2 linked regions of the Megalodesulfovibrio gigas DSM 1382 = ATCC 19364 genome follow. The protein of the gene in region 1 interacts with the protein of each later gene in a pairwise test. Links are inferred from orthologs where the notes say so. Each region holds a gene or a part of one and is shown in the gene's direction. Other genes may lie near its edges.

What was found. Proteins that work in one complex are often made in the same cells at the same time.
Region 2: the proteins of ftsA (region 1) and DGI_RS03180 interact in binary tests that used the Escherichia coli proteins (3 or more experiments, as listed by UniProt). The link is inferred for Megalodesulfovibrio gigas DSM 1382 = ATCC 19364 from one-to-one orthologs.

Annotation. Positions count from the first base shown.
Region 1 is NC_022444.1:371,551-374,581, reverse strand. The notes cover bases 45-3,031. They hold ftsA (cell division protein FtsA), read left to right. Parts: upstream 45-918; coding sequence 919-2,145; downstream 2,146-3,031. Other genes in these bases: ftsZ (cell division protein FtsZ), read left to right, coding at 2,197-3,031; DGI_RS01620 (cell division protein FtsQ/DivIB), read left to right, coding at 45-876. Outside these bases: more of DGI_RS01620, read left to right, coding at 1-44. UniProt on the Escherichia coli protein: Essential cell division protein that assists in the assembly of the Z ring. May serve as the principal membrane anchor for the Z ring.
Region 2 is NC_022444.1:718,666-723,221, reverse strand. Bases 1-2,910 are described here. They hold DGI_RS03180 (rod shape-determining protein), read left to right. Parts: upstream 1-890; coding sequence 891-1,931; downstream 1,932-2,910. Other genes in these bases: mreC (rod shape-determining protein MreC), read left to right, coding at 2,098-2,910; DGI_RS03185 (TIGR01212 family radical SAM protein), read right to left, coding at 1-686. In the rest of the region: more of mreC, read left to right, coding at 2,911-2,955; DGI_RS03170 (hypothetical protein), read left to right, coding at 2,980-3,447; mrdA (penicillin-binding protein 2), read left to right, coding at 3,431-4,556. UniProt on the Escherichia coli protein: Forms membrane-associated dynamic filaments that are essential for cell shape determination. Acts by regulating cell wall synthesis and cell elongation, and thus cell shape.

The DNA of each region.
Region 1 (3,031 bases):
GGGAGCAATCGCTACCGCCGGGACTCTTCCTCGCGTCGGCTGGAACTGCCGGGGGCCAGATCCGGGGTGTGGCAATGGGGCGTGAGCCTGCTGCTGTGGCCGCTGTTCATCATTGCCGCCAGCTGCGCCTGCTTGCTGCTGTACCGGTATGCGACATCCCATGAATATTTTACCCTGCGGGAGATCGAAGTCAGCGGCAACCGCCGGCTGACCTCCGCCGAAATCATGCAGGCCGGCGGCGTGCACCTGGGCATGAACACCCTGGATCTGGCCATGCACGATGTGCGCGCCAGGCTGCTGGGAAATCCATGGGTGGAATCCGCCAAGGTGGCCCGGGAGCTGCCGTCCACCTTCCGCCTGAGCGTGGTGGAGCGCGAGCCGCGCTGGTGGGTGCAGCAGGAAGGCGGCTTGTTTTATGCGGACGAGCAGGGTCGCATCATCGCGCCGGTGGAGCCGCGGGGCTTTATTTCCCTGCCGCTCATCCGGTTGGAAAACGCGGACAGCTCCCTGCTGGCCGTTCTGAACCGGCTGCAGCAGATGGCTGAAGCCAAGCGCCTGCCATTCACCATGCAGGAGGTGGGCTGGGTGCGGCTTTCCCAGGGTGGCGGTGTGGAACTGCATCTGGAGGCTGCGAACATCACCATTGCCATGGAGCATCAGGGGCTGATGGATCAGGTGGCCCGGCTGCGCGCCGTGTGGGATGATCTGACCCAGCGCGGCGAGTTGGAACAGGTGGCTGCCCTGCGTCTGACTGGTGAAAAACTGTGGGTGGAGCGCACCATGCAGGCGGCTGTCGGGGCCAAGCCGGCCACGGAATCCAAGCCGGCCACCACAACCAAGGGCGCCCAGACGTCCAAAAAGCCCGCCAGGTCCTGATCGGACCGGCAGGCATTGAGAAGCACGAGGCAAGGAGAAGCCATGTCCAAGTCCGATCTGATCGTAGGTCTCGACATCGGCACCACCAAGATTTGCGCTGTGGTGGGCGAGGCCACGCCCGAGGGCGTGGATATCGTCGGTATCGGCACCAGCCCCTCCACAGGGCTGCGCAAGGGCGTGGTGGTGAACATCGAGCAGACCGTCCAGTCCATCAAGAAGGCGCTGGAAGAGGCGGAGCTCATGGCCGGCTGCGAGATCAGGTCGGTCTATGCTGGCATCGCCGGCAGCCATATCAAGGGATTCAACAGCCATGGCGTCATTGCCGTCAAGGGCGGCGAGGTGGGCGAGAAGGATGTGGAGCGGGCCATCGACGCCGCCAAGGCCGTGGCGATTCCCCTGGACCGCGAAGTCATCCACATCCTGCCGCAGGAATATATTGTGGACGACCAGCGCGGCATCGCCGATCCGCAAGGCATGAGCGGCGTGCGGCTGGAGGTGCGGGTGCACATCGTCACCGGCGCCGTGACCAGCGCGCAAAATATTGTTCGCAGTTGCCATCGATCAGGGCTTGACGTGGCGGACATTGTGTTGGAATCACTTGCGTCTTCCAAGTCTGTTTTGACGGCGGAAGAACGCGAGATCGGCGTGGCCCTGGTGGACCTCGGCGGCGGCACGACGGACATTGCCGTCTTTGCCAACGAATCCATCAAACATACCGGCGTGTTGGCCCTTGGTGGCACCAACATGACCAACGACATCGCCTTTGGCTTGCGCACGCCCATGGCTGCGGCGGAGAAGATCAAACTTCGCTATGGTTGCGCCCTGGCAGACCTGGTGAAGAAGGATGAAACCATTGACGTCATGAGCGTTGGCGGGCGAGAGTCCCGACGGCTCTCCCGTCGGGTGCTGGCCGAGATTTGCGAGCCGCGGATGGAAGAGATCCTCTCCCTGGTGGATCAGGAACTCATCCGCTCCGGCTACAAGAACATGATCGGCGCGGGCGTGGTGCTCACTGGCGGCACGGCACTCATCGAGGGCTGTCAGGAGCTGGGCGAACAGATTTTTAACCTGCCCACCCGGCTGGGATACCCCCAGCACGTGGGCGGGCTCAGAGACGTTGTGAACAGCCCCATGTACGCCACGGCGGTGGGGCTCTTGATGTACGGCGCGGAGAAAGAGGGGTTGGAACACAAGTTCCGCATCCGCGACGCAAACGTCTTCAACCGCATTCTGGGGCGGATGAAGAAGTGGTTTTCGGATATCTCATAAGGTGAATTCTGGGGAAACAACGTGCAGCTTGGGGATGTTTTGGAGGGTCTTATGGAGTTTCAAGAGCTTGAAGGCGAACAGATGGCCAAAATTAAGGTCATCGGCGTGGGAGGCGGCGGCGGAAACGCCGTGAACAACATGATCGCGTCGGCCTTGAAAGGTGTTCGCTTTGTGACGGCCAACACGGACATTCAGGCCCTGGCGCGTTCCAAGGCTGAGTTCAAGATCCAACTGGGGGAAAAGCTCACCAAGGGCCTGGGGGCCGGCGCCAATCCCGAAGTGGGGCGCGATGCCACCCTGGAGTCCATGGACCAGGTCAAGAAAATCATCGGCGATGCGGACATGGTCTTCGTCACCGCCGGCATGGGCGGCGGCACCGGCACGGGCTCCGCGCCCGTCATCGCGCAGTGCGCCAGGGACCTGGGGGCCCTGACCGTGGGCGTGGTGACCAAGCCCTTCTATTTTGAAGGCAAGAAGCGCAAGGAATCCGCCGAGCGCGGCATTGCCGAACTGCGCCAGCACGTGGACAGCCTCATCACCATTCCCAACGACCGGCTGCTGGCCCTGGCCGCCAAAAAGGCCACCTTCATCGAAATGCTCAAGAAGGCGGACGAAGTGCTGTACTACGCCGTCAAGGGCATCTCGGACCTCATCATGCTGCCCGGCCTCATCAACCTGGACTTCGCCGACGTGAAGGCCGTGATGGGCGAAATGGGTCTGGCCATGATGGGCACGGGCATTGCCCGGGGCGAAAACCGCGCCCGCGAGGCGGCCATGAAGGCCATCACCAGCCCGCTGCTGGAGGACGTGTCCATCGAAGGCGCCAAGGGCGTGCTCATGAACATCACCTGCGGCCCGGATTTGACCATCGACGAAGTGAGCGAGG
Region 2 (4,556 bases), 350 kb from region 1 along the record:
TGAAACTTGACCGCCTGGACGGGCAGGGCGTTCACGCAGTCGATGGTGCAGAAGAAATCCTCGGCGGTCTCGCCGGGCAGGCCGTGCATCACGTGCAGGCAGAGCAGCAGCCCCCGGGCGTGGGCAGCGTGCACGGCGCGTTCCAGGGTCTCCACGTCGTGTCCGCGGTTGATGCGCAGCAGGGTGGCGTTGCTGGCGGATTGCAAGCCCAGTTCCAGCCAGACATCCAGAATAGGGCCAGATCCAGGGCCAGCATCGAGGGGATGACGGGCGGCGGCAAGCATGTCCAACTTTTCATCATCCAGACAATCGGGCCTGGTACCCAGGGCAATGGCGGCAAGGTCCTTGAATTGTCTAATTTCTTCCAGTATTATGGCAAGTTCCCGAGGGGGGCGGTAGGTGTTGGAAAAGGATTGAAGATAGGCTAGAAACAATGCATTCGGGGAGCGGCGCGCATACCGTGCCAGCCAGTGCTGCCATTGTTGCGTCAGGCTGAGGCCCTGGTGGTGCAAGCCGGTGCCCGCGCCGCGCGCGTTGCAATACCGGCAGCCGCCGGTGTTGGCGTGCGGGACGCGATTGGGGCAGGTGCCTCCGGCATCCAAGGGAATTTTTCGAATCGGCCTGCCATGGCGGCGGCGCAGCCAGGGGGCGAAGGCGAGATATGGGACGGGCAGCGCAGTATGCATGCCCGGTGTGTAAACCAGGACGCCGCGCAAAGCCAGCGTCTGCGGGCGTTGTGGTGCGGATGCGGACCGCTGCTGCGACATCTCGCTTGACATCGCCGCTGCTTTGAACGAACACCGCCAACGAGCATGCCGTGCACGCCGCGAGCCGGGAACGCCGCCTGCCTTCTCGCCGGATGCGATCATCACTTCCCCTTTGAGGATATTATGGCCAAGTTTTTCAATCATTTGTTGGGTGTTTTTTCAAACGACCTCGCCATCGACCTGGGCACCGCAAACACCTGCGTGTATGTGAAGGGCAAGGGCATTGTGCTACGCGAGCCGAGCGTGGTGGCCGTGAAGGAAGATTCCCGCGGCGTAAAGAAGGTTTTGGCCGTGGGCAACGAGGCCAAGCGCATGCTCGGGCGCACGCCTGGCAACATCGTGGCCATTCGGCCCATGAAGGATGGCGTCATCGCCAACTTTGAAATCACCGAGGCCATGCTGCGCCACTTCATCTCCAAGGTGCACAACTCCCGCCGGCTGGTGCGGCCGCGCATCATCATCTGCGTGCCCACAGGCATCACCCAGGTGGAAAAGCGTGCCGTGAAGGAAAGCGCAGAGAGCGCCGGGGCGCGGGAAGTGTATCTCATCGAGGAACCCATGGCCGCGGCCATCGGGGCCAATCTGCCCATTGAGGACCCCACCTCGAACATGGTGGTGGATATCGGCGGCGGCACCACGGAGGTGGCGGTCATCTCCCTGTCCGGCATCGTGTACAGCCGCAGCGTGCGGGTGGGCGGGGACAAGATGGATGAAGCCATCATGACCCACGTCAAACGCAAGTACAACATGCTCATCGGCGAGAGCACGGCGGAATCCATCAAGATCAACATCGCTTCGGCCTATCCCCTGGAGCAGGAGATCGAGATGGAGGTCAAAGGGCGCGACCTCGTTTCCGGCATTCCGCAGAACATCGTCATCACCTCCGAGGAAATCCGCAAGGCCATCAGCGAGCAGGTGGACGCCATCGTGCAGGCCGTGCGTATTGCCCTGGAGCAGACCCCCCCGGAACTGGCGGCGGACATTGTGGACCGCGGCATCATGCTCACCGGCGGCGGCGCGCTGCTCAAGGGGCTGGACCAGTTGCTGCGCGAGGAGACGTCCCTGCCCATCACCGTGGTGGACGACCCGCTTTCCACGGTGGTGCTCGGGTCCGGCAAGGCGCTGGACAATCTGGATATTTTGAAAGAGGTGACGGTCGATTAACCTCGTTTCCCGACGCCTTGCGGCGTATCTGCTGCTTGGGTTCTTCCTGTATCTGGGCATCTATACCTGGAACCTGCGCACTGGATTTCTGGACCGGCTTGCGGCAAACACGGGGCTTGAAGTCATCCACTGGGTGTTGTCGCCCGGGGTGTTGGTGAGCGAGACCGTGACCACCGCGTGGCGCCGGTACGTGTATCTGGTGGGGTTGTCCGAGGAAAACGAAGTCCTGAAAAAGGAAGTGCATGCGCTTTCCCTGGAGCTCATGACCTTGCGCGAGGATGCGGCGGAGTCTGCCCGGCTTCGCACGCTGCTGTCCTTCAAGCCGCCGCCTGGCTGGCAGCCCCTGGGTGCGCGGGTGGTGGCCCAGCGGCTGGGGCCGCATTCCGCCCTGGAAACGTTGTTGGTGGATCAGGGCGGTCTGGACGGCGTGCGCGAGAACACCCCGGCCATCACTCCCCAGGGCGTGGCCGGGCGTGTGCTGCGCGTCTCCCCTTCGGCGTCCACGGTGTTGCTGCTGGTGGATGCGAATTCGAAAATCGCGGTCATGGGGCAGGAAAGCCGCGCGGCGGGCATCCTGGAGGGCCGGGGCGTGGATCAATTCATGGAGTTGAGCTACGTGCCGCTGACCTCGGAGGTCAAGGAAGGCGAGCGGCTGGTGACGTCCGGTCTGGCCGGCATCTTCCCCAAGGGGGTGCCTGTGGCCGAAGTGGTGAGCGTGAGCCGGTCGGACATCTCCCTGTTCCAGAAGGTGCTGGCGCGCCCGTATGTGGACGTGACCACGCTGGAGGAGTTGTTGCTGCTCATGCCGGATCCGGACGGGCTGGGGACGCTGCCGGAATTGAGTCCGACGGATACGGATGAGAATGCATTGGAAAATGCCCTCATCGAGGCCTTGCGCGCCGTCAACGCCACCAACGCCACCATTGTGCCGGCCAAGGCAGTCAAGGGCGCCAAGGGCGCCAAACCCGCGGCTGCACGCAACACCACCACGGAGAACGCCGCAGAAAATACCGCGGCCCAGTAGGTCTGTTTCAAGGGAGGCGCACCGGTGCGAAACGTCTTGTGGTGGCTGGGGTTCATCATCTGCTGCCTGTGGGCGCAACGCCTGGTGCAGGGCGTGGATTTTCTGGTGGTTGGGCTGGTCATCAGCGCCCGGGAAGGCCGGCTGATGCAGACGGCCTGGCTGTTCGGCACGTTCCTGTTGCTGCAGGAAGGGGCGGGGTCCCTGGCCTTCGGCTCGGGGCTGCTGTGGCAGGGCGGGGCCATGCTCATTTATGTGCTCGGGCGTTGGCTGTTCGAAACACGCAACGTCTTGTTCATTTTTCTGATGGGCTGCTGCCTGGGGGTCTGGCGCTACGTGCTTATCCATGGCATGGCGGCCTTGCAGGAGTATACGTTGTCCCCGCGGTCCATGTTCCTGTGGGAATGCCTGTTGCAGGCGTTGCTGTTCCCGCTGGCATGGAGCATCGCGCACGCCCTTCGAGGGAGGCCAGAGGCCGATGCCGCCACTGTCTGAGACCGAAAGTCAGGTTGCACCCAAGGGTGGCCTGTTGTTGTTGCAGCTTCTGGCGCTCTGCTTTTTTTTCGTCTTCGCGTTCCGGTTCTGGCAGCTGCAGGTGCACAAGGGCGAGGAGTTCGCCCTCAAGGCGGCACGCAACAAGCTGCGCCAGGAGGCCATTTTTGCCCCCCGGGGCGAGCTGCGGGACCGTAACGGCCAGCTCGTGGCCGTGAACCAGCCGGCATACGCCCTGGCCGTGGTGCGTGAAGACGTGCCAGACATCAACGCCACCCTGCAGCAGGTCGCCCAGTGGACCAACGTGCCCGTGGAGCAGCTGCAGGACCGCTATACCCGCGGCAGTTCCGCGCAGAGCCGCGAGCGCGTCAAGCCGTTCCAGCAACTCATCCTGGTGCCGGATCTCAGCTTCGATCTGGTGGCCCTCATCGAGGCCAACTCCGTGTTCTGGCCCGGCCTGGAAATCGTGGTCCGGCCGCGGCGGGTGTATCTGCAGGGGCCGCTGCTGGCGCACATTCTGGGTTATGTGGCCGAGACCAACCGCGAAGATCTGGAGCAGGATCCCGAGCTGGAAGGCGGCGATCTGGTGGGCCGGCAGGGCGTTGAAAAGATTATGGAAAGGGAGCTCCGGGGCAAGAAGGGCCTCAAGGAGCTGGAGGTGGACGTCACCGGCCGCAGCCTGGAAGAGCGGGTGCTGCGCCCGTCCAAATCCGGCAATGGACTGACCCTGACCATCGACATCGACCTGCAGCGCACCCTGGCCCACGAGATGGAAGGCCATGCCGGCGGCGTGGCCGTGATGGAGCCCGCCACCGGGGACTTGCTGGCCCTGCTTACCCTGCCCAGCTACGACAACAACATCTTCACCGCAGGCATCACCAATTCCCAGATGCAGGCCCTCATGGCCCATCCGCGCGCGCCGTTGCAGAATCGCGTCATTCAGTCCACCTATCCGCCGGGATCGGTCTGGAAGCTGGTGGTGGCGGCGGCCGGTCTGGAAGAAGGCCTCATCACCCCGCATACCTCGTTCTACTGTCCGGGATCCTACACCCTGGGCAAACGCGTGTTCCGCTGCTGGCGCAATGCCGGGCATGGCAGCCTGAATCTGGAAC